Regions from separate parts of the Micromonospora sp. WMMD1120 genome, predicted to be linked through region 2. Evidence: riboswitches for the same ligand, from Rfam matches in the RefSeq annotation. Region 2 holds a riboswitch; the other holds the start of a gene.
What was found. Region 2 has a riboswitch for S-adenosylmethionine ahead of thrC (threonine synthase). Riboswitches for the same ligand answer to the same signal wherever they lie in the genome.

Region 1 (15,488 bases), 2.7 Mb from region 2:
GTCGACGATCTTCTGTAGGACGGTCCGCGCCTCGGCCTTGGTGCGCCGGTCCTCCAGCCAGGCCTTGACGTGCGCGTCGACCAGGCCCTGGATCACCTTGGTGATGCCGGTGGTGGACAGCTCGTCCTTGGTCTGCGAGGTGAACTGCGGCTCCGGGATGCGCACGTGCACCACCGCCGTCATGCCCTCCAGGACGTCGTCCAGGGTGGGCGGCTCCTCCTTGGCCTTGAGCAGGCCGCGGGTGTTGCGGACCGCGTCGGCGAGGGTGCGCACCAGGGCCCGCTCGAAGCCCTTGCGGTGGGTGCCGCCGTGGGCGTTGCGGATGGTGTTGGTGAAGCACTCGACGGTGCGCTCGTAACCGGTGCCCCAGCGGAAGGCCACCTCGACCTCGGCACGACGCTGCACGTTGGACTGCATCACACCGTTGGCGTCGGCGGCGTTCTCCCGGTAGGTGCCCTCGCCGTTGACCAGCAGGATGCCGGAGACCGGCCGGTCGCCGGCCGGGGCGAGGAACTCCACCATGTCGCTGAGGCCGTTGGGGTAGTGGAACCGCTCCTCGACCGGCGTCTCGCCGGTCAGGTCACGCAGCAGGTAGGTCACGCCGGGGACCAGGAAGGCGGTGTTGCGCAGCTTCATCCGGACCGCGTCGACGTCGAGCGCCGCGCCGGTCTCGAAGTAGCGGGCGTCGTGCCACCAGCGGATCGAGGTGCCGGTGCGTTGGCCGCGCTTCATCGCGCCGGTCACCTGCAGGCCGGGGCCGGCGGTGAAGGGCGCGTCCGGCCCGGCACCGTCGAAGATCCCGGGAACGCCGTGCCGGAACGACATCGCGTGGACCTTGCCGCCACGGCGGACTGTCACGTCGAAGCGGCGCGACAGCGCGTTGACGGCCGACGCGCCGACGCCGTGCAGACCGCCGGACGTCTTGTAGCCGGAGCCGCCGAACTTGCCGCCCGCGTGCAGGCGGGTCAGCACCAGCTCGACGCCGGAGATGCCGGACTTGGCGTGCACGTCGGTGGGAATGCCCCGGCCGTCGTCGTCGACCTGGACCGAGCCGTCCGGGTGCAGGATCACCTCGACGTGGCTGGCGTGGCCGGCGACACCCTCGTCGGTGGAGTTGTCGAGGATCTCGTTGACGAGGTGACCCACGCCACGGCTGTCGGTGGAGCCGATGTACATGCCGGGACGCTTGCGGACGGCGTCCAGCCCCTCGAGGTGGGTGAGGTCATCGGCCCCGTACAGGGTGTCAGGCTCTGCGGTCAACTGGTCGTACTCCCCGGTCTCGGCGGTGTGCAGCCGGTCACCGGCGAGATCAGCCGGCGTGGCGCGCCGCAGCGAGCCTAGCCCGAGCCTGGGACAAGTCCCGGAGGGCCCGCGCGAACCGCCGCGCGGGGCCCCCCGGACGTGAGCCAGCAAACAGTACGCCCGCGTGTCCTTCGTCGAACGAATCTGTTACGGGCCATTGACGCCCGTCGCACGCGGGTGATCTGATCGCGCTCTCAGAGAATCTTTCATCTTTCGATGGATGGGGGCCCCATGCCCAGGTTCCGGCGTACCGCGCTCGCCGCGGGACTGACGATCGCCATGGCCGCGCTGTCGACCGCCGTCGCGCTGCCCACACCCGCGTCCGCCGCGCTGCCCACCGCCGCGGTGGCGCTCGGGGACAGCTTCATCAGCGGCGAGGGCGCCGGGGCGTACACCCCGGTGGTCGACGCCAGCGGGGTGAGCCAGGGCTTCCCCGGCTGGACGGCGCCGAACAACAACGCCTACTTCTGCCACCGCTCGGCGAACGCCTCCCTCCACCAGGCCAACCTGCCCGGCATCCAGAACCGGTTCAACCTGGCGTGCTCGGGCGGCCAGCCCTACGACATCGCCAACGCCTCGCAGTCGCGCGCCAAGGGCCGCGGCGTGGCGTCGCAGCTCGACCAGCTCCGCGCCGTCGCGCAGACCCAGGACATCGATCTGGTGCTGATCGGCCTGGGCTCGAACAACAGCTCGTTCACCTTCGGCAACGTGGCGGAGACCTGCGCCAACCGGTTCATCGCCGACGCCTGGACGGGCTGGTGGGAGTTCTGGGCGTACCTGAACGGGCCGGTGGAGCAGAAGCCGTGCGGTGACGCCGACCTGGCCACCGCCGCGCAGCTCAGCGCCGCGACGGCGGAGACCACCAATGCCGTACGCCAACTGCTGACCACTCTGGACCAGGTGGACGCGGACGGGCAGCACCGGGTGGTGTTCCAGGACTACACGAACCCGTTGCCGCTGGACCTGAACCCGCAGTTCCACGAGGAGGACGGTCGGGACGACACCCGGGACAAGTTCCGTGACCTGGGCGCCGAGCGGTACGCGGCCGGATGCCCGATCCACCGGGCCAGCCTGGCCCCGGGCCACCGCTTCTCGCAGGGTCTGGGCACGCTCGTCAGGTCCGCCCGGGACACGCTGGCCGCCGAGTTCCCGGGCGACGACCTGGTCTACCTGAACGTGCAGCAGGCGTTCAACGGCGCCCGGCTGTGTGAGCAGACGACCAGCCCGACAGGGGCCCTGGCCACGCCGATCCGGCTCCAGGACGGCGCGAACGGCACCTTCGTCACCAGCCTCTCCGGCAAGGACAAGATCGCGATCCAGCGGATCGCCAACACCTGCGTCAGCTACTTCCAGACCTGCCAGGAGTCCTGGCACCCGAACGCGACCGGACACCAGGTGCTCGGCCAGTGCCTCAGCGGGGCGGCGGCCACCAGTGCCCGGGCCGTGACCTGCGTCCGGGCCGGCAACGGGACGATCTCCGTCTCCTGACCCGGCCACCCGGCGCCCCGGCGCGCCGCCACCCGGAGGGCTCCGCCACCGCGGAGCCCTCCGTCGTGTCCGGACCCTGCGGCTACCCGTCGGTAACGTCGGGTCGTAGGCTGTGCCGGTGAGCGGGGAACCGGAGTACGCGCAGGAGTTCGTCGACGTCGACGGCGGTCGGTTGGGTGTCCAGGTCTATCCGGAGCCGACCGGCACCACCGGCGCGCCGGTTGTGGTGATCTGGCCCGCGATGGGGGTCCGCGCCCGCTACTACCGGCCGTTCGCCGCCGAGCTGCGCGCCGCCGGGCTGGCCGTGATCGTGGCCGACCTGCGCGGCACCGGGACCAGCACCCCCGCGCCGAGCCGGGCCGACCGGTACGGCTACGCCGAGCTGGCCGACGACGTCGGGGCCGTCCTGGCCGCGCTCAAGCCACGACTGGACGGTCGCGCCCGGTTGCTGCTCGGCCACTCGCTCGGCGGGCAGGCCGCCCTGCTGCACCTCGCCCGGCACGGCGACGCCGAGGTGGACGGGCTCGCGCTGGTGGCGGTCGGCGTCCCGTACTGGCGCAGCTACCCCGGTCCGCGCGGCGTCGGGGTGCTGCCGTACACGCAGGGGATCGCCGCCACCGCGGCGCTGCTCGGCGTCTGGCCCGGCTGGGGCTTCGGCGGTCGGCAGGCGCGTGGCGTGATCCGCGACTGGGCGTACACCGCGCGGACCGGCCGGTTCCCCCGGCTGGACGGGTCGGACACCGAGGCGGCCCTCCGCGCGGTGCGCACGCCCGTGCTGGCCGTGAGCGTGGACGACGACCAGTACACCCCGCACGACACCATGGACCACCTCTGCGCCAAGCTCGGCGGCGCCCCGGTGACCCGGGAGCGCTACACGGTGGCCGAGGCCGGCGCACCGCTGGACCACTTCACCTGGGTTCGGGCGAGCGCCCCACTGGCGCGGCGCATCGCCACCCTCGCCGGCGACCTGCCGCCGCGCTGACACGGCGCATCACCACCCTCGCCGGCGACCTGCCGCCGCGCTGACACGGCGCATCACCACCCTCGCCGGCGACCTGCCGCCGCGCTGACACGGCGCATCACCACCCTCGCCGGCGACCTGCCGCCGCGCTGACACGGCGCATCACCACCCTCGCCGGCGACCTGCCGCCGCGCTGACACGGCGCATCACCACCCTCGCCGGCGACCTGCCGCCGCGCTGACACGGCGCATCACCACCCTCGCCGGCGACCTGCCGCCGCGCTGACACGGCGCATCACCACCCTCGCCGGCGACCTGCCGCCGCGCTGAGCCGGACCGGCGGTCAGCCGGTCTCGTCCTGGTCCAGCGGCACCAGGTCGCCGTCGCGCTCCACCTGGATCTCCGCGTGCTCCCGGCGGGGCGCGACCTCCGCCGTCGTGCGGTGCGGGTCGTTGTCCGGGTGCATCAGCACCGCGTCCGTCTTGGGGGTCTTCTCCCGGCTCTCGTCCGGCTGTGACATCACGTTCCCCTCTCGTCGGCCGCGCTGGGTCTACCCGCCACCGGGCGGACGACTCCTGGCTCCGCCGTGGCGACCACGGGAGGTGTCCCTGACCTGCCCGTACGGCACGGATCGACCCGCTCGGGGCGGGGTTAGCCGCGCGAGCGGCGGGTAAGCCGCAGCGCCCGACACGGCGGAAGGGGATCACATGTCCGAACGGCACACCGCACTGCGCTCCATGCACGATCTGGGCCTGGCGGCCTGGTTTGGGGGCTCCCTCATGGGTGCCTTCGGTGTCAACGGCGCAGCGGCGAAAATCAGCGATTCGACCCAACGGCTCCCGGTGGCCTCGGCCGGCTGGTCCAAGTGGACCCCGGTCAACGCGGCGGCGATCGGCGCCCACCTGGCCGGCGCAGTCGGCGAGTTGGTGACCGAGAGCCCACGGGTGGCGGCCCAGTCCGGCGTCGGCCGGGCCAGCGCGATCAAGACCGTGTTGACGATCGGCGCGCTGGCGGTGACCGGCTACAGCCGGCTGGTCGGCATGCGGCTGGAGAAGGCCGGCGGTCCGTCGGTGAGCGGCGCCACCGAGCCCAACCACCAGACCCCGGCCAGCGTGGCGGCCTCGCAACGGCAGATGAAACTGCTCCAGTGGGCCATTCCGGCGCTGACCGGAACCCTCGTGGTGGTCACCGCGTACATGGGCGAGCAGCAGAAGCCCGGACAGGTGTTCCGCGGAATGCTCGGTCGCGCCGGCGGGATGAAGGGCGCCTCGAAAACCATGATCAAGATGGCGGGGATGAGCAACGGCAAGCGCCACATGGCGATGGCCGGACGCTGAGACGCCGGGCCGACCGGCGTCCCGCCGCCACCTCGACGGCGGGGCGCTGGTCGGCCCTGCGCGGCCCGGCCGTACGCGGTGGCGGCGGAGCAGGGCAGGCACGTCCGCCGGTGGCGGACCGACGAGTGGGGTGGCCATGACGGCACGCGATGGACGCGGCGGGGACAACGACCGGCTGGAGCCGGAGGCGGTCGAACCGTGGGGCACCGGTGACGGATTCGACGCCGACGCGCCCTGGGGGACGGACACGGATTCGCCGCTGGACGAGGGCAGCGAGGAGACGGCGGTGCCCGAGGGGCGGCGCGGCGAGCGGCGCGCGGGCGCGCCGTCGGGCTCGTCGGAGCCGGCGGGCCGGCACGGCTTCGGCTCGGTCGAACCCACACGGATGACGATGGCCGGACCGGGCGCTCCGCCCGACCCGGCGCCCAGCGGCCGGACGTTCCCCGACGACGCGGACGTCGGCGAGTCCACCCAGGACGCGCTGCGCAGCAGGGGACGTCGCTCCTGAGCCGCCCCGGTGCCCGGCTGCCGCGCCTCAGCCAGCGGGCGCGGCCCGCGCCGGAACCGCCCGGTCGTCGGCCATCCGCTCGGCGAGCAGTTGCGCCAGCCGGGTGGCGTCGCGTTGGGCCTGCCCGGCGCAGCAGTTGTTGAACAGGACGTGCAGGTCGTCGGGTTGACCGGCGAACTCGGCCAGTAGCTTGGCCCAGTGCCGAAGCTCGTCCTCGGCGTACTCGTAGCGGAACTTGTCCTCCTTGTCGCCGCCGCCCCAGGCGTCGCTGTGCCCGTGGAACCTGACGATCGCCGGCTCGGCCGTCCGGGCCAGGATCGGCGGCACCGACGACGGGTGGCCCTGCGGCATGTCGACGCAGACCAGCGAGAGGTCGTTGGCGCGCAGCAGGTCCAGCGTGTCCGCCTCGGCGTCGTCGGTGAACCAGGAGCCGTGCCGCACCTCCACGCCGACCCGCCACGGCCGGCAGCGCTGCGCCAGCTCGACGATCCGTCGCTCGGCGGCGGGGCTGCGCACCAGCCACGGCGGGAACTGCAACAGCACCACACCCAGCTTGCCGGCCGCCGCGATCGGCTCGAGGGCCGTCCGGAACCGGGCCCACAGCTCGTCGTACGCCCCCTCCGGCAGGTCGCGGCGGCGGACGCGGCTCGGTCCGGCGGCCGGGCGCAGGTCCCTCGGCAGCGCGGCGACCGGCGTCGGATGGCCGGTGAAGAGGCGGAACGCCTTGACGTCGAAGGTGAAGTCGTCCGGCGTGGCGTCCACCCAGCCCTGCGTGGTCTCCGGGACCGGCACCGCGTAGTAGGACGTGTCCACTTCGACAAGCGGGAACCGGCTGGCGTAGAAGCCCAGCCGGCGGGCCGGCGTGCTGGCCGAGCGCGGGTACCACCCGGAGCGCAGCAGCGACTGGTCCGCCCAGGACGACGTGCCCACCCTAATCACACCCATGGTATTCAGTGGACCGCCGCGCGCGCCGATCGGCAACCGCTGCGGGCCGCCGTCGCCCGGTGTGGATACCGGACAGTGTCGGTGGCCGGTCCTACGGTGTCGGTGGATGGACGTCGACGAAGGGTGGCTCATGACCAACACACAGCAGCTCACCGGCGAGCGGGCCGATCTGCTCGAGAGCCTGCGCCGGCAGCGGGGTTTCCTCCTGCACACGGTCGACGGGCTCACCGACGAGCAGGCGGCCACCCGCTCGACCGTCAGTGAGCTGTGCCTCGGCGGCCTCATCAAGCACGTGGCCACCGTGGAGCACCGCTGGATGCTCTTCGCCACCGGTGGCGCCGACGCGATGGAACGGGAGCCGATCGACTGGGTCGGCCAGTTCCGGATGTCCCCGGGCGACACGCTGGCCGGGCTCGTCGAGCGCTTCCACCAGGTGGCCGCCCACACCGACGAGCTGGTCGCCACCCTCGACCTGGACACGGCACACCCGTTGCCGCAGGCGCCCTGGTTCGAGCCGGGGGCGAGCTGGACGGTCCGCCGGGTGATGCTGCACGTGATCGCCGAGGTGTCCCAGCACGCCGGGCACGCCGACATCCTGCGCGAGTCGATCGACGGCGCCAGGACCATGGGCTGACCGGCGCGGGCGACCGGGGCCACGCGCCGGCCGCCGCGGGCGTCAGCGCACTCGCGGGCGGTGCCGGCCCTCGGTGGTCCGGTCCCTTGCGTACGCGTCGGAGTGGCCCCAGCGGCCCGGGACGTCCAGCAGCTCCAGCCGACCGAACCCCTCCGGCACGGCCGGGTTGACCAGCAGGTTGTCGCCGACGGGTCGCAACCCCAACGTGACGCTCAGCAGCATCAGCAGCGCCCCGGACGACCATGCCTGCGGGCGACCGGCCTCCGGCAACTGCACCGGATACGTCGTCAGCCTGCGCTCGTGGCCGGCGATCGCCTCCGGCACTGCTCCGCCGAGCGTCTGCGCCAGGTCGAAGATGCCGGCCGCGATGGTGGCTGCCTCCCGGTCACGGCGGTAACGGCGGAGGCCGGCGGCGATCAGCGCGTTGTCCGCCGGCCACACCGCGCCCAGGTGCGCGCCCAACGGGTTGTACGGGCGCTGCCCGGCGGCGAAGGTGCGCACCCCCCAACCGCTGAACAGGCGTGGCCCGACCAGGTGCCCGGCGACCACCTCGGCGCGCTCCTCCGGGACGATGCCGCTCCACAGCAGATGCCCCATGTTGGACGCCAGCGCGTCGACCGGCTCGCCGTACGGGTCGAGCGCCAGCGCGTAGTACTCCCGGTGCGGCAGCCAGAAGTCCCTGTTGAAACGGTCCCTCAGCGCCTCGGCCTCGCGTTCCAGCCGGTCGGCGTACGCGTTGTCGTCCCAGAACTCCCGGGCCAGCCGGGCCGCGCGCCTCTTCGCGTCGTACGCGTAGCCCTGCAACTCGCAGGTGGCGCGGGGCAGGGCCGGCTGCCGGCCGTCGGCGCTGGTGATCGCGTCCGGGGAGTCCTTCCAACACTGGTTGAGCGGGCCGTCGCGCTCGTTGCGGCGCTGGTAGCGCACGTAACCGTCCCCGGTCAGGTCGCCGTACTCGTCGATCCAGTCCAACGCCATCCGGGCCGGGTGCCGCAGCTCGCGCACCAGGTCCGCGTCGCCGGACCAGCGCTCGTACTCGTCGAGCAGGATGACGAAGAGAGCGCTGGTGTCGGCCGAGCCGTAGTAGAGCGCGTGCGCCCGGTCGCCGAACGCGCCGGACTCGCCGTAGCGCAGGTGGGCCAGGATCTTTCCCGGCTCCTCGTCCAGGCCGTCGTCGAGCTGGCTGCCCTGCATGAAAGCCAGCATCCGCAGCGTCGCGGGGGTCAGTTGGGGGGTGAACGCCAGGGTCTGGAGGCACGTGATGATGCTGTGCCGCCCACACAACCACATGGTCCACGGCAGGCCGGCGATCGGCACCCGGTCGTCGTACGACAACGGCCGGTACCGCAGCGCCGCCAGGTCGGCCAGGCTGCCCAGGTACAACTCCACCAGCCCGTCGCGTTCGGCGACCAGCTGCGGCGCCCCGTCCATCCAGGCCGCCAGGTCCTCGCGCATCCCCGTGCGCACGGCCCGCTGGTGTGACTCCAGCGAGGCGCGTACGTCCTCCCCGTCCGCGCCGCCCATGGTCATGGCGACGTGCAGGTCGGTCTCCCACTTGCCCCCGGCGTCCACCCGGATCCGGAACGTCATCCCGCCCTCGTCGACGTCGACGGGAGCGGTGCTGCGCACCGTGGTCTGCCGGACGAACCGCTGCCGTTGGTAGCGCAGCACGAGCTGCTGGTGGGACGAGTCCGCGGTGACCTCGACGGCCCGCTGCCGGAGGTGCCCGATCTCCGCGATGTCGCTGAAGTCGCTGCCCATCTCCACCCGCACTGTGAACTCGGCGGGCCGCGACGAGTGGTTCAGCACCGTGATGTTCTCGTGCAGGCAGTCGTGGATCGAGCGGTACCGGATGATCGACACGTCGGCGTCGACGTAGTGGCTGGCCGCGCCGGGGACCAGGAAGAACCGGGTCTCGAAGTACGTCATGTCGTCGCGGGAGAGCGCGTTGATCCGTTCGCCGTCGATCCTGAGCACCCAGTGCGACAGGAACCGCGTGTCGTACGCGAAGAGACCGACCGGCGAGCGCGCGTCGGCCTCGATGTCGCCCTGGGCGTCGCTCATCGCGAACACGTTGCCGGCGATCACGTGCAGCAGCTCCTGCTTCACGGCCGTCCCTCCCGAGCGTCCGCCGTGCCGCGCCCCGAGGCGCTGGCGTCCGCCACGCCGCGCCGCGGGTCGTCGGCGTCGGCCCTGCCGCCGGAGGCGCGGGAAGCGACCGCGGCTCGGCCCAACTCCCGTGGATGCCGGGCCCCGCTGGGTCCGGCGAAGATGCGCCGCAGCACCATCAGCAGTCGCATGTCGCCCTGCACGGTCAACTCGTGGCGCAGCAGCGCGGCACCCGGATGCAGCTCGCCGCTGACCATCTGGTCGAACACCTGCCGGTCCGCGCGGATCACCAGGTCGGCGTCGTCGGCCGACCGCGACACCTGGACGTGCTGGTCGGCGACAGTGAGGTACCAGTGGTCGGTGCAGTCGTGGGCGGCGACGTCCAACCGCACGGTGCCGGCGGTGGTCTCCGGCAGGTTGAAGCGCCGATCGGCGTCCCACTGTCCCAGGTACTCCTCCGCCGTCACGCCCATCGGATCCCCTTCCCCACGGTGTCCCCGCAGGTTCACCCTTGGTGGGGTGAGCGCGCCTCACCCGGAACGGGTGAGCGACAGGGCGCGCCGGGACGCCCGCCGATGATCGGCGGGCCGGTGATCAGCGGGCTTCCAGCAGCCCGCGCACGAAGGCGGCCTGGCCCACGTGTTGCAGGTCGTCCTCGGCGACGCTGACCAACCGGACGCCGAGGGTCACCGGCGGGTCCCACGACTCGTCGACCACCCGGTCCAGGTCGGCCGGGCGCAGGCCGGTGAGGAACGCCCCGGTCCGATCCGCGACCGCCCGGTAGTAGTCGACGAGCGCCTGCGCGCTCTCCGGCCGTACGGCGGCGACCTGGTCGGGTGAGTGCCCGTATCCGGTGTTGTCCGGGTCGGCGGCGAGCGCGAAACGACCCGCCCAGTCGCCGCCCGTCCAGACCTGTTCGGCGGCGAGCAGGTCGGCGACGTGGTGATCCTGGACGCGGGTGAGGTGCCAGACGAGCCAACCGACCGAGTTGCTGCCCGGTCCCGGCGTCCAGCGCAGCTGCTCCGGACTCAGGCCGTCCACCGCCGAGCGGACGAGGTCGGGCAGCCGGTCGTACGTCTCGGTCAACAGCTCGTTCACGTCCACTGGGTACGCCTCCTGATCGGGTTCCGATCAGGTACCGCTGGCGCCGACGGTCAAACCTCGACCGCTACGGTGATCAAGTGGTCGCGGCGGTGGAGTTGTACCTGGACCCGGACGCGACCCGTCGCATCCGGGTGCTCTGGGACGCGCTGGAGGCCGAGGGCGTGCAGAGCATGCGGTCGCTGCTGGAGCAGCGGCACCGCCCGCACGTCTCGCTCGCGGTGGCGCCCCGCCTCGATCCGGAACAGGTCGCCGCGGCCCTGCGCGGCACCGTGGTGGCCGCTCCCCTGCGGCTCGACTTCCAGCACGCCGGTCAGTTCGTCGGTCGGGTGCTCTGGCTCGGCCCGGCGCCCACACCGGAGCTGCTGGCGCACCACCGGTTGGTGCACGACCGGCTCGCCGCCGCCGGTGTCGGGCTCACCGAGCACTACCGGCCGGGCCGGTGGGTGCCGCACTGCACGCTGTCCATGCGGGTGCCGAACGCGCTGATGGCCGCTGCCGTACGCCGGTGCCTGGAGGTGTTGCCGCTGGCCGCGACGGTGGTCGGGGCGGCCCTCACCGACCACGCACGCGGCATCGCCCACCCGCTGCCCTGAAGCCGACAGCTCACCGACCCGCCCACCTCACTGCAAAATGTCCGGTTTGGCGGGCGGGAGTCGGAAACTTGAAAACCAGGGGTGCGAATCCGCCCAGGCGTGGGATGGTTCGAGTGGCCGCCGTACCAGTGGCGAGTCGCCCGTCCGCGGTTCGCCCGGCCGGTGGCGCGTGCTCACGCCGCGCCCGCGCGGCGGCGTCGAGGAGGAGAGGCAGGGCCCATGCAGGCTCAGCGCAGGCCGCCGCGCACCGAGCGGCGCCAGACCCGGGACGACCGGACCGGCGGGGGTATGACCGGGGCAGCCACCCCGTTGACGATCTGGGCGGCCGCGGTGCTGCTCGGCCGGATCAGCGCCGGCGACGACGACGTCGAGGACGAGCGGCACATCCTGCGCGGCATCGAGTGACACCCGGCGGGGCGGTTCAGAGCCATCCGCGCCGCTTGAAGATCACATAGAGGGTGCCGCAGACCAGCAACATCAACAGCAGGGCGAACAGGTAGCCGAACCGCCAGCGCAGCTCCGGCATGTGGACGAAGTTCATCCCGTACACGGTGCCGATGAGGGTGGGCGCGAAGAGGATCGCCGCCCAGGACGAGACCTTCTTCAGTTCCTCGTTCTGCGCGTAGCTGGCCGCGGTCAGGCTGCGCATCTCCTCGTTCTGCTGCTGCGAGACGAGGGTGGCGTTGACGGTGAGGATGTTCTGTAGCAGGTGCCGGAACCCGTCCACCCGCTCGACCACCTGGGTCAGGTGGTCGGTCACGTCCCGCAGGTAGCGGCGCAGCTCCTCGTCCGCGCCGGGGCTGCCCGCGCCGCCGGCCAGCGCGTCGAGCACGCTCAGCAGGGGCCGGGCGGCCCGCTGGAACTGGATGACCTCGCGGCTCAGGCCGTAGATGCGCCGGCTCGCGTTCGGGTCACCGCCGAACACCTGGGTCTCGATCTCGTCGATGTCGTTCTCCAGCCCGGCGACCACCGGCGCGTACCCGTCGACGACCTGGTCGAGGATCGCGTACAGGACCGCCTCCGGGCCCCGGGCGAGCATCTGCGCCTCGGTCTCCATCCGACGTCGCACGGCGGCCAGGTCCGGGGCCTCACCGTGCCGCACGGTGACCACGAAACCCGGCCCGATGAACAGGTGCAGCTCGGAGAACTCGACCTCCTCCCGGGAGTCGTCGTAGCGGGCGGCGCGGAGCACCACGAACAGGGTGTGCCCGTACCGTTCCAGCTTGGGCCGCTGGTGGGCGTTGATCGCGTCCTCGACCGCCAGGTCGTGCAGCCGGAACTCCCGGGCCAACGAGGTGATCTGGCCGATGTCGGGCCGGTACAACCCGATCCAGGCCATCGCGTCATCCTGCTCCTGGAGGCAGCGGTACGTCTCGGCGAGGCCGGACGGCGAGGCGAAGCGGTGTCCGTGGCGGTAGATCGCGCTGTCCACCAGGCCGCCGGCGGGGGCGGTGGACGACTGCGTGGACGGCGCGACGCCGACCGGGGTCTCGTACTCGTCGAGTTGGCGACCGAAGCCACCACCCGGGCGGAAGCGACGGCCACCGACCATGCCCTGCCCCCTCCCCCGGCGCTGTCCGGCCCGGCGCGGGCCCGCCAACCCGGGGGCGCTGCGTTCCCGCTGTCCGGAGTACGAAACCCGCCGCGCGACCGGGTGGGTTCCGCGCACCGGCCCGGGTGACCGGCGAGCCGACGGTGAGGGTGGTCATAACGACTGGACGGTCCACCCACGCCCGCTGCTAGCATCGGCGCAGGTCATGAGTGCCAGCGCGAAGCCCCGGCTTGCTGGCCGGCAACCCTCCTCCGCGGTGGGGTGCCCCGGGTGAGGACCAGGCACCGGCAGGACGCCGGCGCAAGCGTGGCCTGGCACCCAGGTCAGCACAGACCCGGGAGAACCATGCGCATGCTCAGCACCGCCCCACCGACCGATGTCGCGGACGTCCGCGCCGGTCGACGGTCGCCGGCACTGATCCGGCGACGGCACGTGGACATGATGCGAATGTGCAGCGCCGCCTGTCGTCGCGGCACCGCGCCCTAGCGCATCCCCTTCTCGAACCCCTTCCAGCGGTACGCCCAGCGGGCGTGCCGTCGGCGGCGCACGTCCGCGCTGCCGGGACACCACCCTTCGGAGACACCTGTGCGATCCCTTCCTGCCCTGACCCGCACCGTCGCCCTCGCCGCGGCCATGCTGCTGGCCGCCGCCGCGCTCACCGGCTGCGGCGCCGACGACTCCACCGACTCCACCGCCAACCCGTACGGGCTGGCGCAGCCGGGCGTGCTGCGCGCCGGCACGCTCACCGACGCCCCGCCGAACGTGTACCTCAAGGACGGGAAGTTCACCGGCTTCGACAACGACCTGCTGACCGCCGTGGCCGGCAGGCTCGGCCTGCGGGTGGAGTTCGTGGGCACCGACTTCTCCGCGTTGCTCTCCCAGGTCAACAACCACAAGTTCGACGTCGGTAGCTCCTCGATCACCATCACCGAGGCGCGCAAGAAGACTGTCGACTTCGGCAACGGCTACGACTTCGGCTACTTCGGCCTGGACGTGCCGGCCGGCTCGCCGATCACCAGCTTCGACCAGCTCGCCGGCAGGCGGGTCGTGGTGGTGCAGGGCACCGTCCAGGACGACTACGCCACCGGCAAGCAGCTCAACCCGGTGCGCGTGCCGGACTACAACGGCGCGATCAACCAGCTCAAGGCGGGCACCGCCGACGCGTGGATCGCGCCCGCCGAGATCGGCGAGAAGTCGGCCGCCGACAGCAACGGCAAGATCACCGTGGCGGCCAAGCAGCTCAGCCCGGCGCCGACCGCGTACGCGGTGGCCAAGGGCAGCGACAGGTTGCGTGAGGCGCTGAACGAGGGCCTCGACGAGGTCATCGCGGACGGCACCTGGAGCCGCCTGCAGGCGCAGTACTACCCGGGCCGGCCGATCCCGGCGGACTTCACCCCGGGCAGCGGGACGGCGGCCGTGCCGTCGGCGTCGGCAGTGCCGTCGGCGTCCGCGTCGAGCGCGTCCTGACCGGGTGCCGAGCGAGCGGAGCGGTGGGAGAGGCGACACATGGATCCGTTGAGCACGCTGTGGGAGACGTTCTTCGACGTCGACGCGATGCGCGAGGCGCTGCCCGAGATGCTCACCGTCGGGCTGCCCAACACGCTGATCCTGGCGGTCTCCGCCGCCCTGCTCGGCTCGGTGCTGGGCCTGCTGCTGGCCGTCGCCGGGATCTCCCGTAGCCGGTGGTTGCGCTGGCCGGCGCGGGTCTACACCGACGTGTTCCGGGGGCTGCCGGCCGCCGCGACGATCCTGCTGATCGGCGTGGGGCTGGCACCCCTGGGCATGCGGGTGTGGGGACCGGACCCCTACCCGCTGGGCATCCTGGCGCTGTCGCTGATCGCCGCCGCGTACCTCGGTGAGATCTTCCGCTCCGGCATCCAGTCGGTGGAGGCCACCCAACTGGAGGGCGCCCGCGCGCTCGGCTTCTCCTGGGTGGACGCGATGCGGTTGGTGATCATCCCGCAGGGCCTGCGGCGGGTGCTGCCCGCCTGGGTGAACCAGCTCATCGCGCTGATCAAGGACTCCAGCCTGGTCTACTTCCTCGGTCTGGTGGCCAGCCAGCGGGAGCTGTTCCGGATCGGGCAGGACTACGCGGCCACCACCGGCAACGAGTCCGCGCTGCTGCTGGCCGGGCTCTGCTACCTGGCGCTGACCGTACCGCTGACGCACGTCGTCAACCGGATCGACAGTCGACTGCGCGACGGTCGGCCGGCGACCGCGCCGACCGAGGAGGACGAGGAGAACGAGGAGAACGAGGAGATGGCGACGGAGGGACAGCGACGATGAGCACCGACCCCAGCACCTCGGTCAGCCTCGACGTCCGCGACGTGCACCTCGCCTTCGGACCGAACCGGGTGCTGCGCGGCGTCGACCTCACCGTGCCGCGCGGCGCGACGGCCTGCGTCATCGGCCCGTCCGGGTCGGGCAAGTCCACACTGCTGCGCACCATCAACCGGCTGATCGAGCCGGACCGGGGCGACGTGCTGCTGGACGGGCGCAGCGTGCTCGGCGACGACCCGGACGCCCTGCGGCAGCGGGTGGGGATGGTCTTCCAGCAGTTCAACCTCTTTCCGCACCTGACCGTCCGGCGCAACATCACCCTCGCGCTGCGCCGGCTGCGCAAGCTCGGCGAGGACGAGGCGGATGCCGTCGCACACGCCCACCTGGAGCTGGTCGGCCTCGCCCACAAGGCGGACTTCCGGCCGGCGAAACTCTCCGGCGGTCAGCAGCAACGGGTGGCCATCGCTCGGGCGCTCGCGCTGCGGCCCGAGGTGATGCTCTTCGACGAGGCCACCTCGGCGCTCGACCCGGAGCTGGTCAAGGGCGTCCTCGCGGTGATGGCCGAGCTGTCCGCGGCGGGCATGACAATGGTGGTGGTCACCCATGAGATGGGCTTCGCCCAGCGGGTCGCCGACACCGTCGCCTTCATGGACCGGGGGGTGGTGCTGGAGGCCGGTCC
Region 2 (15,488 bases):
AATCGCTGGCCCGATCGGACGTGGTCGGGAGGGACACTCGCACAACGCCTCCGGCGTTGGGTCGCAAGAACTTCAAAAGTCTTCGGCGAAGTGCCCTCCCGCACGGAGCATCTTGCGCCGTCCGGTTCCTGCCGTCAAGTCCGCAGGGGCGGGTTTTCCGCACTCAACGCGAAAACCCAGTTACCCGGCGGATCCGCCTGCTCCCCCGATCGGCTGGTCAGCCGTCCCCCACCCGGCTGACGCACCCTCGGCCCGCTTCGATTTTCTTTATGTCGCCCGGTCAGCCGAGCAGGCCCGCGTCGCGCGCGGCGCGCAGCGAGGGCTTGATCTGGTGGGTCGGCCCGACCTGACCGGCCACCGCGTCGATGGTCTTCAGGCCCTCGCCGGTGTTGAACACGACGGTCTCCGCCGACGGGTCGAGCCGGCCGGACCCGACGAGCTTGCGCAGCACCGCCACCGTCACACCGCCGGCGGTCTCCGCGAAGACGCCGGTGGTGCGGGCCAGGTCGCGGATGCCGGCGCGGATCTCGTCGTCGTCGACGTACTCCATCCAGCCGCCGGTGCGGCGGACCGCTTCCAGCGCGTAGAGACCGGCCGCCGGGTCGCCGATGTTGAGTGACTTGGCGATGCCGGTCGGCCGGACCGGGGTGATCGTGTCGGTGTCGGCGTGCAGCGCGGCGGCGATCGGGTTGCAGCCCGCCGACTGCGCGCCGAAGACCTTCCAGCCGCCGGCCGGCGCCTCGACCAGGCCGATCTCCACCAGCTCGGAGAACGCCTTGTCAATCTTGGTGAGCAGCTCGCCGCTGGCCATCGGGATGACCACCTGCGCCGGGATGCGCCAACCGAGCTGCTCGGCCACCTCGTAGCCGAGGGTCTTGGAGCCCTCCGCGTAGTACGGCCGGACGTTCACGTTGACGAAGGCGGTGTCCTCGAACTCGTCGGTCTCCACCAGCTCACCGCAGAGCCGGTTGACGTCGTCGTACGAGCCGTCGATCGCGACCAGGTCACCGCCGTAGACGGCGGTGGTGATGACCTTGCCCTGCTCCAGGTCGCCGGGGATGAAGACCACCGAGGGCGCCCCGGCGCGGGCGGCGTGGGCGGCCACCGAGTTGGCCAGGTTGCCGGTCGACGCGCAGGCGAAGCGGGTGAAGCCGAGCGCCCTGGCGGCGGTGAGCGCCACCGAGACGACCCGGTCCTTGAACGAGTGGGTGGGGTTGGCGCTGTCGTCCTTGACCCACAGCGGCCCGGTGATGCCCAGCTCGGCGGCGAGTTGCGGAGCCGCCACCAGTGGGGTCAACCCCGGGTCGAGGGTGACCCGGCCGGCCGGGTCCTGACCGGCGGGGAGCAGACCGGCGTACCGCCAGATCGTGTTCGGCCCGGCCTCGATCTGCTCCCGGGTGACGGTGGCCAGCGCGGCGACATCGTAGTCGACCTCCAGCGGGCCGAAACACTCGTAGCAGGCGTGCTGGGCGACGAGCGGGTAGCGGGCCGAACAGGCACGGCAGACCAGGGCGCGGGCGGGGCTGGTGGAGGTGTCGATGCCGGTGACGAGCGTCGACGTCATGTCGAGAGTCCTCTCATCTTTCCCCACATCGCACGGTGCGGCGGGGACGGAATTGGCACCTGCCCCGCCGGTCGCTCAGCGGTGAGCGCGCGGGGTGGTTGCCGGGGCGTCGTCGGGCCGTATCCCTCAGCCCCTCTGGATGAGGTATGCAGTTGTGCCGCCGAGTCTAGGACAACGCTGTCGGCCCTTGCTACCGCTCATCCCACACAGTGGGTCAGCGGGCGCTCACCGCCACCGGGTCGGTCACCGCCACCGGGTCCGTGACGGCGGTCGGCCGGGGCAGCGCGGGGGTCCGGGGCAGCGCCTCGGTCCGGGGTCGGGCGGCGAGGTTCGCGGCGACCAGGGCGGCGATCGTGATGGCGGCCCCGACCAGCTCCACCGGCTCCGGGCGGTAGCCGCGAACGATCTGCACGACGAAGGTGGTCACCGGCACCAGGTTCATGAACAGCGCGGCGTTGGCGGCGCCGAGTCGCTGCACGCCGGTGTTCCAGGCCAGGACCGCGACCACCGCGCCGACCAGCACCGCGTACGCCAACTGCGGGGTGACCGCCACGACGTCGCCGACGCCCGGCGCGTGCTGCCAGCCGACGGCGTCGGCCACGATGCTCGCGGCGAGCATGGCGGCGGTGCCGGCGAGCGCGGTCAGCGTGGTGAAGCGCAGCGGCGACCATTCGCCGAACCGGCTGGCGCCGTGGGTGTAGATCGCCCAGCCCAGCACCGCGCCGATCATCATCAGGCCGCCGACACCGAACTGACCGAGGCCGGCCAGGCTTCCGCGCGTGATCACCAGACCGACACCGACGAGCGCCGCCAGGGAGAGGGCCAACAGAAGAGGCTTCGGGCGTACGCCGTCCCGGGCCCAGCGGACGAGCTGGGTGATCACCGGCGTGGTGGCCACGAAGAGGGCGATCTGCTGCGGGGCGGCGTGTTCGAGAGCGAGGCCGGTCAGCAGGTTGAAGCCGGCGAAGCCGACCACCCCGAGCACCACCACCTCCACCGCCCGAGCGCCGAGGCGCAGCGCGCCGGAGCCCTCGCGGAGCAGCAGGATGCCGACCAGGATGACGGCGGCCAGCAGGTAGCGGGCGGTGGTCAGGTTGAGCGGGTCGACCCGGTTCAGGGCGCTGGCGAGGACCGGAAACATGACGCCCCAGCCGAGCGCGGCGAGCAGTGGGTACGCGGCGGCGCGGGATCGCATCGGCATCTCCAATGTTCGAGTATCGTCGAACCAACGACACCGACCCTAGGAGCTTGTTCGAGAATTGTCGAACAACGGTTACACTGCTCACATGGAGCCGCACGAACCCGACCTGACCTCCGTACCGGTGACCGCCGTGCTGGCCGCGCTCGCGGACGACGTGCGGCTACAGATCGTCCGGGCGCTGGCCGAGGGGGGCGAGGCACCCTGCGGCAGCCTCGACTTCGGCGTCTCCAAGGCGACCCGCAGCCACCACCTCCGGGTGCTGCGCGAGGCCGGCCTCACCCGCACCCGGGCCGCCGGCACGAGCCGCCTGGTCCGCCTCCGCCGCGACGAGGTCGACAAGCTCTATCCGGGCCTGCTGAATGCGGTGCTAGCTCCGCGCGCGGAGTAACCCCTCCCCCGCGCAGAGCAACCCCTCGCCCCGCGCAGAGCACCCCCTCACCCCGCGCAGAGCACCCCCTCGCCCCGCGCAGAGCAACCCCTCGCCCCGCGCAGAGCAACCCCTCGCCCCGCGCAGAGCACCCCCTCGCCCCGCGCAGAGCACCCCCTCGCCCCGCGCAGAGCAACCCCTCGCCCCGCGCAGAGCAACCCCTCGCCCCGCGCAGAGCAACCCCTCGCCCCGCGCAGAGCAACCCCTCGCCCCGCGCAGAGCAACCCCTCGCCCCGCGCAGAGCAACCCCTCGCCCCGCGCGATCTTGCACTTACTGTCCCCCCATAAGGGGCATTCCCGGCTTTTCGGCAACAGAAGCTGCAAGATCGACGCGGCTCAGGGGCTTCGGCCCCCTACGCCACCTCGCTGACCGGCTTGGCGTTGTTCTTGATCGAGCGCAGGATCGAGACCATGCGGTCGGCGTCGTCGTTGGAGAACAGCGCCTCCGGCCCGCGCGGGGCGACACCGTTGAACGGCGACTCGTAGAGGCGCCCCGGCTCCATCACACCGTTCATCGTCAGGTCGTTGACGATCAGGTTGATGAAGTCGAGCTGGGCGGCGTTGAGGGCCCGGTCGACGAGGAACTCGCTGAACGCCTCCCGGGCCGCCTCGCGGTCCAGGCCGACCAGTGAGCGGATGAACAGGCCCAGGCCCTCGGAGGACCGCCGGGCCTGGTCGATGTCCTGCTTGTCGCCGACGCCGCTCTCGCCGAGCATCCGTTCCAGCTCGGCGAGGTCGGTGCCGGAGAGCTGCCGGTTGCGGCGCAGCTTCTGCACGGCCACGTGATCCTCGTGGATGCGCAGGTAGACACGCATCTTCGCGCGGAAGCGCTCCAGGTCGGTGCCGACCGTCACCCCGCTGAACGGCAGCTCGATTTCCTGGTCAATCTCGTCGGCGAAGTTGGTGAAGACGAGGGTGCGACGCACCTTCGGCACCAGCCGGACCAGGTCACGCATCCGACGTCGGGCCAACTCCAGCATGGGCAGCGTGACGTCCTGCCACCACTCGTCGCCGGCCACCTCCTCAAGCAGGTGGGCCCGCTGCTGGATCATCGGGATGGTGGTCTGCTCCAGCAGCGCCGAGGCGATCTCCTGGACCTCGGTGCGGTGCCGGTTGAACCGACTGTCGGGCACCAGCAGGCCGAGCTGCATCCGCAGGATCAACAGGTCGAAGCGCTTGGCCTCCTCGCCGTCGTCGCGGACTTCGCTGGGCAGACCGGCGAGGCCGGCGACGAGCTGCGCGGACGACTCGGGCGACAGCCGGTGCCAGTTGGCGAGGTCGACGTAGTACTCGACGAGGCGGCGGTGCGGTCGCACCACCACGTTGTCCAGGCGCATGCCCCGCACCCGGCCGTGCAGGTCCCGGGCGATGTCCCAGCGCAGGCCGGCCTCACTCTGCGTACCGTCGGCGGCGTCGCTGTCGGCGGCGTCGCCGGGTCGGCGCTGGTCGAGTTGGCTGACCAGCTCGACCTTGGCCTTGAAGATCCGTTCGGTGAGGGACGGGCTGAGCGAGCCCTCGGTGGTGGTCGGGTCCTGACTGAAGTACTCGAAGTTGCCGCAGAAGTCGAAGACGAAGAAGTCCTTCTTGTGGATGCCGGGGGCGTACAGGTCGGGCCGCAGGCGGGTGCCCCGACCGAGCATCTGCGCGAATTTGGTCTTGGACCGCACGATCTTGAAGAACACCAGGTTGACGACGTCGGGGACGTCGATGCCGGTGTCGAGCATGTCGACGGAGATGGCGATGTGCGGCTGCCGGTCGGGCAGCGAGAAGCTGTCGATCAGGCCCTGCGCGCGCTCCACCCGGTGGGTGATGATCCGGGCGAAGTCGCCCCGGTAGTGCGGGTAGTTGTCGTCGAAGCGCTTCGCGATGAACTTCGCGTGCTCGTTGTTCTTGGCGAAGATGATCGTCTTGCCGATCCGGTCACCGCCGGCCACCCGGTGACCCCGGGTCATCAGGTATTCGAGGACCTTGTCCACGGTGTCCGCGTTGAAGAACCACTTGTTGACCGCCTCGGCGCTCACCTCGTCGGGCACGTCGACGTCATCGCCCCACTCCAGGGCGTCCCAGTCGTCCTTCTGCTGCTCGGTCAGCTCGTCGTAGCGCAGGCCGGAGCGCTGGATACGCAGGTCGACAGCGACCACCCGGGGCGGCACCAGGTAGCCCTCGTCGACGGCCTCCTCCAGGGTGTACGCGTCGGTCGGGACCCCGTCGACCAGGTCGAAGAGGCCGTAGGTGTTGCGGTCGACCTCGTCCTTCGGGGTCGCGGTCAGCCCGACGAGCAGCGCGTCGAAGTAGGAGAAGATCGTCCGGTACTTCTGGTAGACCGACCGGTGCGCCTCGTCGATGACGATCAGGTCGAAGTAGCCCGGCCCGAAGCGGCGCAACTCGCCGTCGGTCTGGTTGATCAGGCCCAGCATGGTCGGGTACGTCGACACGTACACCCGGCCCTCGGCGACCCTGTCCTCGGTGAGGTTGACGGTGGTCACGTCGGGCAGGTGCGCGCCGAACGCGTTGGCGGCCTGCTTGACCAGCGCCACCCGGTCGGCGAGGAAGAGCACGCGCTTGACCCAGTTGGCCCGCATCAGCAGCTCGACCAGGGCGATGACGGTGCGGGTCTTGCCCGCGCCGGTGGCCATCACGACCAGCGCCTTGCGCTGCCAGTCCACCTCGAACGCCTCGGAGATCAACCGGATGGCCCGCTGCTGGTAGTGCCGTTCGACGATCCCGGTGTCGATGGTCAGCTCGGCGAGCCGCCGCCGGGTGCTGCGTCGCTGCACGAGCAGTTGCAGCTCGTCACGGGTGTAGAAGCCCTGCACCGGACGGGGCGGATAGCAGACGTCATCCCAGAGCCAGGTCTCGTAGCCGTTGGTGTAGAAGATGACCGGCCGCTGCCCGTACGCCGCTTCGAGCGCGTCGGCGTAGTTCTTGGCCTGCTGCTGGCCGGTCAGCGGGTCACGGCGGGTGCGCTTCGCCTCGACCAGGGCGAGAGGCTTGTCGTCCTCGCCCCACAGCACGTAGTCGACCCGCCCGGCACCCGAGCCGTGCGGCAGGCCGCTGACCGGGAACTCCCGGTCCCGCGCCTGGTCCAGCCGCCAACCCGCCTCGGCGAGCAGCACGTCGATGTAGCGGTCGCGGGTCTCCTGCTCGTCGTAGTCGTGCTCGTCCGGCCGGGCCGCGTTCGCGGCCTTGGCCGCCGCGATCTGCGCCCGCAGGGCGGCGACCTGCGCGTCCAGGTCGGCGTTGTCGGCCTCGGCCGCGGCCAGCGCGGCGTCCCGGGCGGCCAGCCGCTCGTCGAGCGCGCGCACCTCCGCGCGGCTCTGCTGCCGTACACCGGTCGCGGTGGGGACCAACGCCGGGTCAAAGGCAAGGGCATCCGGGGGTACGTTGACAGCGTCCCGGGTGTACCGACGAGCGAGCCAATACATCAGGTGGAACAACTCCCGGACGACCTCGGTGCTGACCGCGTCGGAAACCGTGCCCGCCTCGTGGACCGCCTTGTTGCTCTTAACGCGAATGATCCGCATCTTTGCGAACAAGGTGTCTCCGACTAGAGACTTCATCGACGGGTTTGTGGTGAGCCCGACGAGGCGCTTGTCGCTGGGCTCGCGCAAGTCGGGGTCGGCGCGGTAGAGCCACTTCACCGTGTGTTCCAGGCACCGGCGAGCATAGAAACAGGCGGTACGCGGATTGACCACCGCGTTCAGCTCCGCCTGTTCGGCCTCGGCGAAGAGGTCCGGCCACTCGGCGCGCAGGAACACGAAGTTACTCATCGACGAAGATCCCCCTGACACGTGGACAGCCCTCGATCATCACACATCACAGCTCCCCGCGAAAGGCTTTATCCTGAAGGGATGCAAACAGCACTTCCAGCCCGGCCAGGTGCGCTCGGTGCATGACTTCAAGCCGATTGGAGGCACCGACTTGGATCGCAAATTTTCGCAAAAGGTTGGGTGGCGGGACAAGGACCCGGGTAGCCGCGATCTGCTTGATGTTCAAAGTCGGTTGGCTCACTGTCCGCAACTCGCGCACAAAGTAATCCTGCGCGGCCTTTGTTCGCAGATAAGCCATCAGATACTGGCGAGTGTCGTCGTCGTCGACAGGCACTCGCGCAACAGCGCGAGCAATGTTGGATCCTACATCCTCCGGACCAACCATAGACACTGAACCGACCGATCCTACGCAGCTAACAAGCAACTCGTTACCACGGATACGAGATCTAGAGTATTGACTCTCGATCAACGGACTGATGCGTTTCAAGTTAGACCGATCAACTCCATTAACGGTCAAGTCGCCGACACGGATCATTGGCACACCAGCCTCGTCATGAGTTCCCGGCTGAACAACTCCGTAATTGATCCGGTCTCCCACGGATACCAGCTCAGCCAATTCGCATTCAGGAAATTGATAAGGGTTTACAGACGGGTCGCCGAACGCAGCCACGAAAGCAGACCGTTCAAGCTCGCCGAGCACAGCCAGAGTCTGCCGCCTCTTGACACCAAGCCCATCTGCACGATCCAGCACCTCAGCGATTCGCCGCTGAGCCCTTATCGGCGGGACTGGAATCGGCAAATTCCTCAGGCTAGCCTTGTTCAAGACCTCACCCATCGCAGCACGGTTCGCACCACCAGAAAGATCCGCTGCCCGTAGAGCCCAATAAAGATAGGAAGGCAACAATTGCTTCGGCGTCCGGACCGGCAGCGCGGCAATCGCTTCGTTCGTAAACATTGAGGTCGTTAGGATTCCGACCTTTCCGATACTCAACTTGAAGCTGAGCACAACCGTTCCTGAAGGAACAATCTTTCCGGCCGCTGCCGCCGCCGCTCGCGAAATCCCCTCTTTCGTAGTTGCCAAATAGCGCCCCTGCCGCATATCTGCAATAGAAAGCCACGGGATATCACCATCCCAATAATCAGCGCGACCACGGGAAGGTGTTCTACCGACATTTATCTCACACAGCTCACCCAAAGGCAGAGAGGGCCAAGCGCTCATCCGAGCAGCGCCTTCAGGTCGGCCATGCCCTGCTGGATCTCGGATTCGAGGCGTTCGAGGTCCACGAGGATTTCCAATGGGGCCCGGTGCTCGATCTCGTTGTGCACGATCTCCTTGTAGCGATTGAGGCTGAGGTCGTAGTCCTGGGCGACGACGTCGTCCTTCGGCACGCAGAAGCTCTGCTCGGTTCGAGTGCGCTTCAGCTCGTCATCATTACGCTGCGACCAGCGGGCCAGAACGTCCGGCAGGTTGTTCTTAGCGTGGTCGGCCTCGCCGAAATCCGCCGACGGACGTACACCAAGCTTGTCTTCCGGCAGCAGCGGACTTCGCTTGTCATCAAGGCTCCAGCCGTCGGCGGTCATCTCGTAGAACCAAACGTTGTCGGTCCCACCGCTGCTGGTCTTGTTAAAAAAAAGGATGGCGGCAGACACGCCCGTGTAGGGCTTGAAGACGCCGCCGGGGAGCTTGACCACCGCATCGAGCTTGTGGTCGTCCACCAACATGCGGCGGATCTCTTTGTGCGCCTTGCTCGACCCGAAGAGCACCCCGTCGGGCACGATTACCGCTGCCTGGCCACCCGGCTTGAGTAGCCGTAGGAACAGGATCAGGAAGAGCAGTTCGGTCTTCTTGGTCTTGACGACCTGGGTCAGGTCCTTCGCCGTGCTGTCGTAGTCGATGCTGCCGGCGAAGGGTGGGTTGGCGAGGATGACGGAGTACTTCTCGGCCTCGTCGGCGACGCTCTGCGCGAGCGAGTCACGGTATTCAATGACCGGGCTCTCCACGCCGTGCAGCAGCATGTTCATGCTGCCGACGCGCAGCATGGTGCTGTCGAAGTCGAAGCCGTGGAACATCTCGTGGTGGAAGTGCTCGTTCCGCTTCGGCTCGTGGAACAGGTAATCGTGTTCTCTGCGGACGTACTCGCTGGCCTCCATGAGGAAGCCGGCGCTACCGCAGGCCGGGTCACAGATGGTGTCGTCCGGGCCGGGAGCGACCATCTCGACCATGAGCCGGATGATGTGCCGGGGCGTCCGGAACTGTCCGTTGTGGCCAGCCGTCGCGATCTTGCTGAGCAGGTACTCGTACAGGTCACCCTTGGTGTCGCGGTCGTCCATCGGCACGCTGTCGAGCATGTCGACCACCCGGGACAGCAGCGCCGCGTTCGGGATGGTGAAGCGGGCGTCCTTCATGTGGGTCGAGTAGGTGGAGCCGTCGCCACCGAGCGTCCGCAGGAACGGAAAGACGTGCTCACCCACCGTCTGGAACATCTCAGGCGCGCTGGTGTTCTTGAAGCGCGACCAGCGCAGCTCCTCGTATGGCTTGCCGTTGTTGTCCGCGCCGGACGGAAAAATAGGCCGCTCGATCGGCGTGCCGGTGCGGGCCGACTTGTTGAGCGCGAGGGTGTGCAGGTCGTCCAGTCGGCGGATGAACAGCAGGTAGGTGATCTGCTCGATCACCTCAAGCGGGTTGGAGATGCCGCCCGACCAGAAGCTGTCCCAAATCCGGTCGACCTTGCTTTTCAGTTCCCCAGTGATCACGAAGCGTTGTCCCACCATCTCGATACGTCTCGGCTGAGCCCGTAAGGCTACGACGCACCCGCTGATCCCCGGAACCCACCGCTCGGCGTCTTCGGCGTGGTGTCACCATGCCGACTGTGGCGATTTTTCGGGGCAGCGACGGGACGGCGGTGTCCGATAGTGTCCGGCCCAACACACGGAGCGAGAATGTCTCGCCTGTCAGTCGGAGGGGTCAGATGGCGAGCATCGAGGAAGTCAAAGCCGCGCTTGCCCAGGCCGCCGAGCAGGGCAACAGCACCCAGCAGCAGATCCGGGCCGTCATCGAGGCGACCGAGCAGACCCTCGCCCGGCTCCGCGCGGTAGCGGCTGGCACCGGCCATCCGACCCTCGTCGAGGCCATCGCGCGCGGCGAGCAGAGCAAGCAACGCCTCGTCGAGGCGATGACCCTGCTCCAGGGCAGCTCGCAGGCCGCGCGCAACTACATGAACGTCCTGGGCTGACCTCGCCGGCACGGCATCAACTCGGAAGGGCACGGATGTGAGTCGCCAGACGTCTCGGCTGATGACGGCCGACCACCTGGGCGCCCTGTTGTCACCCTTGGCGGAAGCGGTGACGGTCGGCCGGATCATCTGGACCACGAAGAACCACGTCGTACGCGAGGGCCTGATCCGGGTCGACACCTCGATCAACGCCCTCGCCCCCTGCCGACTCCGAGTGCTGGTCAACGAGCGGAAACCGAGCGAGCCGGCATTCCAGTACCTGGCTGGTGACGGCCGGATGGCGTTCTCGGCACGCCGGCTGTGCATCAACACGCCACACCGTCCGTTCGCCGGCACCCACAAGCACCGGGTCGAGCCCGGCGGAGGTGAGGAGGCCGCCTACGAGCCCAATGACATCCCCGTCGTTCCGCTCCAACCACGGGTGTCACCTGGGACCTATCGTGCGATCCTGGAAGCGTTCGCTGCGGAATGCTTCATCACGTTCGGCACCGACTTCGGCTGGTCAGAACCGTGAGGGGGATGATCGTGGACGCCACGACCGTGATCGGCGCGGTCCTGCGGGCCGCCAACGACAACATCGTCGCGCAGCCGTACGGCGATGGTCTGTTGGTCGATCTGCCCTTGGCATACGGCGACGGTGACGGCGTACGGGTGTTGGTCGAGCCGATGGGCACCGGCTTTCGGGTCAGCGATCGCGCAACGGCGGCCACTCTGCTGGCGATGGCAGGGGTCAACCTGTTCGCCGGCCGCGCAGCGGAGGCGTTCGCCGAGATAACCCGCGGTGCCGGCCTCAACGGAGTCAATGCCGTCCCGGGTGAGCTTGCCACCTTCGGCACCGCCGATGATCTCGGTGTCATGATCCTTTCCGTGGCCCAGGCATCACTGCGGGCTGATCAGCTTCGGTGGCTCGCACCTCGGCAGGCGGGGATGAGGTTCGTCGACCGGGTTGCCGATCGGGTCACCGTCTGGGCTGGTCGCACCCGCAACCTCCAGCGGGACGCGCCGATCCCGCTCGGGTCCGGTCGTACCCGCTCGGTGACCGTACGAGTGGCCAACGACGGCAAGGCGGCATACGTCCAGGCGCTCAGCTTGCGCGACCCCGACCAGGCAGCCGAGCACTGTTATCACGTCTTCGGTCTCTCGACGATCGCCAAGGAGCGCCGGATCGCCGCCTTGGCCGGCTCGAAGCGGGATTGGCCGGCGGCGATCGTCACGGAGCTGCGGACCGTCAGTGATGTCGAGTTCTTCGACGACCCCCTGAGCCTTGAGCGACAGCTCGACAAGGTAGTACCGCCGCCACAGCCCGCGCTGCGGGCGTAATGCCTGTCAGGCTTCCGGCGTGATCTCCACGGCCTCGGCCAGCAGCGCGTCCAACTCCGCGTCGGTGAAATCGTCCTCGGTCAGGACCTTCTGGATGGTCGCAGCCTGTATCCGCCCGATCATCTCCTGACTGGCCGAGTAGTCGGCCGAAGGATCGATAGTGGCGAGGATGAACGCCTCGGCCGCTTCCGCGTCGATCACCGGCCCGCCCTCACTGAGGCTGGCGCGCAGCTCAGCAACGAACATGATGACGTCCGCTCGTCTCGCTGCCGTGCCGAAACGGCGGTCAACCGCGAGGAAGAAGAGTGCCGCGAGGAAGCGCGGGAAGCCATCCCAGCCGGCCGCGTCAAGCCTCGCCTCGACGGCAACGCTGGCTGCGTAGTCGCCCTTAACCATGGTCCGGACGTACTCCGGCAGGTCTGGATTGATCATCTTCAGGCCGCTTCCTCAGGCGTCGTAGCCGTCGGGGACCGCCGTGACAGCAGGTCACTGCGGGTTGTTCCGGGGCTGACTGAGAGTACGGATTTCGGTAGGGTCGGCGGCGTTCGCAACGCCGAAGGGACCACTCATGCCTCGCGTCATCATTCCGGTGGGCTTCAGCCTTGGCCCGCAGCACCGGTACGTGCGTCCCGCCGATCCGACGCCCGAGTCGTGGGAGGTTCATCTCGGCAGCGACATGCTCGAACTCAGCGAGGACGAGGTCGGCGTCTATGGTGCCGCTTTCCTCGACGTGGAGGGGCACTCCAAGCTCCGCGTCGACCGCGCAGCCCTGGTCAAGACGCTGTTGACCGCACCAACGCCGCAACCGGAGGCCGAGCGCCTGGTCGATGGCCTGATCAGTCGGGGTCTGCTGTTGGAGTTCGATCCGGAGGGCCCGTTGGAGGACCTTTTTCGGCGCTACCGCCTGTTTCCCACCGCCGAAGGCATGGGCACCACCCCTGAGGAACCACACTTCCACCGGATGGGCCACCACAACCGCGCCCTGGTCGCGGTGCAGAACGACGCGTATGTGATGTGGGCATTCTCGTTCGTGCACCCCAACCTCTGGGAAGCCTGTTCCTACTTCGCGAGGGCGGACCACGAGGAACTGATCGAAGGTGAGGCACCGATCGGCCTCACCACCGAGAGCGTTGCGCGGGAGGTGGCGATGAATCTGCCCATGATGATCGCTACCCAGTGTGCGTTCCTGGACCCCGTCGCAGTGCTGTGAGCTACCGGCGGCGCGGCTACCGTAACGGCTCCCGCCAACAGGACGGCTACCTTCGCAGCCTACGTTACGAGGCCCCGAAGGAAGGGCTCGGCAAACTCGTCGAGAAGCTCAGCGAGTGGGGTGGTGCTGTGGTTGGCCTCGCAGCGGCGACGGCCGTCGCCAAGCAGGGAGTGGCGGTGCCGCCAACCGTCCTGGCCGGCTCTGGGCTGGTGTTGGGGGCAGCGTCAGGCGCCATGGCCAAAGCAGCGGTAACCGCAGCCTTCGACACCATCAAGGAGCGTCGCCGAGCACGGCTGGCAAGCAGCAGCGGGAACGTCAGCGTCGGCGGCCTGACCGTGGAGATCGAACAGATCATCACCTCGGTCGAGCGCAATCACGATGCGCTGCGCGGAGTGGTGGACCGGATCGGCAATAACCACGCCTGGTTGATGACTGTGCTCATGGGAGCGAACCCGACGGTCTTGCAGCACGTGAACGGGCAGTTGACCGGCGCGCGTAGGTCGGTTGAGGAAGCCTGCACCATGTTGCGACTGTCGAAAGACAACCTGCGCGCTTACCTTCGTACCATTTGACCTACGGCATTTCCGATGGTCCCGCTACGTAGGTGCCCCTGCCCTGGTGGCCCTCGACCAGCCCTCGATCGCGCAGTATTCGAAGTGCTGCCTGAGCAGTTGAGACGCTGACGTTGCCAGAGATGATCCGCCGATAGTGCGGCTCTAACGTGCGCGGCGAGGGCACGCGAGATAGCTCCAAGCAGGGCCTACCGCTGGTCCCCACTTCGATCTCGCACGAAGACGCCGCGACCCTGATGCCCCTCGACCAGCCCCTCGGCGCGCAGCGTCAGCATGGCCGAGCGGATGACCTGGGTGGAGACGCCGTAGTGCGCGCACAGTTCGGAAATCGAGGGCAGCTTGTCGCCGGGCTTGAGGTCGCCCGACTTGATCCGATCGCGGATCTCAGTGGCGATGCGCTCATAGAACGGCGTAACAGACATGGCGGTACTCCCTCGTCGGCACCACCATCTGACCACTCTTCGCTTATGACATCAAGTTCTTGGTGTTTCAGGGGTTGCGCTACTGATACTAGGCATCATATGTTGAGGCCGAGGCGGCCCTCGTCGGCAAACAAGGGGCGGCTCACCCCGGGCACGCCCGGTTCGCCGGGGTGGCACCCCCCTGTGCTGCCCCGGCATCCCCGTAACCCCCACCAGAGGAGTCCATCCATGACCGTGTCGGAGGCAGCGGACGTGCCGGCGGCAAACGCGATCTGGTCCGTCGAGCAGGTGACGACAGAGCTGCGCGAGACGTACCTCGCCGTTGCCGCTGCGGCCGTACTGCTGGAACGGACCGGGGCGGGGTGCGCTCACCCGGCGATCCGGCTCGCCCGCCGCAGCGGTGAGGACGCGCTCGACCTGGCCGGCGACGCGGAGCGGCAGCTCAGCGACGGCATTCACCTGCTGCGCAGCGACGCCGGCCACCAGGACCGGGCCACCATCGGCGCTCTGGTCGAGGTGCTGGACACCGTCCGCGACCAGTTGGCCGGCGCGGCCGCCCGGATCGGTGCGCTCCCGGCCCAGATCAGCGCTGCCGGGCGGCAACTCCTCGACGGCGACCCGCACGACCGGCCCGGCGACCCGGTGACCGAGACGGCGGCCGGGCAGTGGCACCGGGCCGCCGACCAGCTCGGGCTGATGACCGAGAGCCTGTCCGCGGCGGTCGCCGCGCTCGCGTCGTACACCGGCGGGTTGTCCGGCGCGGAACCCGCGACCACCTGAAACGTGCCGGCGGACCTCCGGAAGAGGAAGGGCCCGGGGTGGGTGACGGCCGACCTCGCCCGCCCCGGTGCCGCCCGGCACCAGGATCGAACGGAAGGCGGTTCAACAGTGACCTACCGGCCCGCGCGGCGCACCCCGACCGCCCCGAACAGCGGGTGGTCCCGGTGACGGAACCGCACTGGATCATCCACCTGCCGACCACCCTGCGGCGGGTCGACGAGGCGGCGGCGCTGGCCATGGCGCTACGTCACTCCCTCGGGCACGTGCTCGCGATCGACTTCGGCGAGACGACGTTGAGCGAGGAGGACCGCCAGTTGGTGCGTACCCGTGTCTGGTGTGACCACCGTCTGCCCGACGGCGCCCGCTGCGCCCTGCCGGCCGACCACCCCGGCGGGTCGTGCACGGCCCGACCCTGACGACCCGATGAGTCCCAAAAGCAGGTTGAGCCGCGCCACCCCTGGGATCTTGCACTTGCTGCCCCGGCACAAGGGGCATTACACGCGCACCGGCATCCGCAACTACAAGATCGACGCGGGTGTGGAACGCTCAGGGTCATGATCTTTCGGGGTGGCGTCGGGCTACGGGCTGGCGTGACCTTGGCTGCGGCTCTCCTCCTCGGCGCGTGCACCGACAGTGACCACCGGGGTCAGGGCGGCGACCCCACGTACCCACCGCCGCCCCCGCCCAGCGCCACGACGAGCGTCGATCCGCCGGCCGAGTGCCCGGTCACCGGCGTCCGGGTCCGGTCGACCGGGTCGGATGCCGCGATGGGCCTGCGCGCGCTCGGGCTGGAGCTGGTCAACTGCGGCGACCGCCCCTACCAGCTCAACGGGTACCCGGTGCCGCACGTCTTCGACGAGCAGCGGGAGCCGATCCTGCTGCGGGTGGTCAACGGCGCCAAGGAGATCACCTCAGGCTTCGACCAGCCGCCCCGGCCGGTCACCCTCGCCCCCGGTGAGCGGGCCACCGCCGTGGTGCTCTGGCGCAAC

Region 1: another riboswitch for S-adenosylmethionine. It lies ahead of O7634_RS19585 (ABC transporter substrate-binding protein); the one in region 2 lies ahead of thrC (threonine synthase).

Annotation. Positions count from the first base shown of each region.
Region 1 covers NZ_JARUBO010000005.1:4,169,576-4,185,063, reverse strand. The annotation lists partial or broken gene O7634_RS31910 (ATP-binding protein) at 1-1,332, opposite strand, end outside; gene O7634_RS19650 (hypothetical protein) at 1,534-2,790, shown strand; gene O7634_RS19645 (alpha/beta fold hydrolase) at 2,909-3,772, shown strand; gene O7634_RS19640 (hypothetical protein) at 4,094-4,270, opposite strand; gene O7634_RS19635 (hypothetical protein) at 4,458-5,087, shown strand; gene O7634_RS19630 (hypothetical protein) at 5,224-5,595, shown strand; gene O7634_RS19625 (DUF72 domain-containing protein) at 5,623-6,540, opposite strand; gene O7634_RS19620 (DinB family protein) at 6,671-7,174, shown strand; gene O7634_RS19615 (glycogen debranching N-terminal domain-containing protein) at 7,217-9,280, opposite strand; gene O7634_RS19610 (SCP2 sterol-binding domain-containing protein) at 9,277-9,753, opposite strand; gene O7634_RS19605 (DUF664 domain-containing protein) at 9,875-10,384, opposite strand; gene O7634_RS19600 (2'-5' RNA ligase family protein) at 10,462-10,977, shown strand; gene O7634_RS19595 (hypothetical protein) at 11,197-11,382, shown strand; gene corA (magnesium/cobalt transporter CorA) at 11,399-12,529, opposite strand; SAM riboswitch class IV at 12,731-12,842, shown strand; gene O7634_RS19585 (ABC transporter substrate-binding protein) at 13,115-13,996, shown strand; gene O7634_RS19580 (amino acid ABC transporter permease) at 14,036-14,815, shown strand; gene O7634_RS19575 (amino acid ABC transporter ATP-binding protein) at 14,812-15,488, shown strand, end outside.
Region 2 covers NZ_JARUBO010000005.1:1,460,093-1,475,580, forward strand. The annotation lists gene thrC (threonine synthase) at 281-1,564, opposite strand; SAM riboswitch class I at 1,575-1,710, opposite strand; gene O7634_RS06955 (DMT family transporter) at 1,779-2,759, opposite strand; gene O7634_RS06960 (metalloregulator ArsR/SmtB family transcription factor) at 2,851-3,153, shown strand; gene O7634_RS06965 (DEAD/DEAH box helicase family protein) at 3,546-6,962, opposite strand; gene O7634_RS06970 (restriction endonuclease subunit S) at 7,009-8,181, opposite strand; gene O7634_RS06975 (class I SAM-dependent DNA methyltransferase) at 8,178-9,716, opposite strand; gene O7634_RS06980 (hypothetical protein) at 9,932-10,195, shown strand; gene O7634_RS06985 (hypothetical protein) at 10,257-10,709, shown strand; gene O7634_RS06990 (hypothetical protein) at 10,715-11,515, shown strand; gene O7634_RS06995 (hypothetical protein) at 11,522-11,947, opposite strand; gene O7634_RS07000 (hypothetical protein) at 12,084-12,725, shown strand; gene O7634_RS07005 (hypothetical protein) at 12,722-13,297, shown strand; gene O7634_RS07015 (winged helix-turn-helix domain-containing protein) at 13,486-13,719, opposite strand; gene O7634_RS07020 (hypothetical protein) at 13,948-14,499, shown strand; gene O7634_RS07025 (hypothetical protein) at 14,655-14,915, shown strand; gene O7634_RS07030 (DUF4232 domain-containing protein) at 15,054-15,488, shown strand, end outside.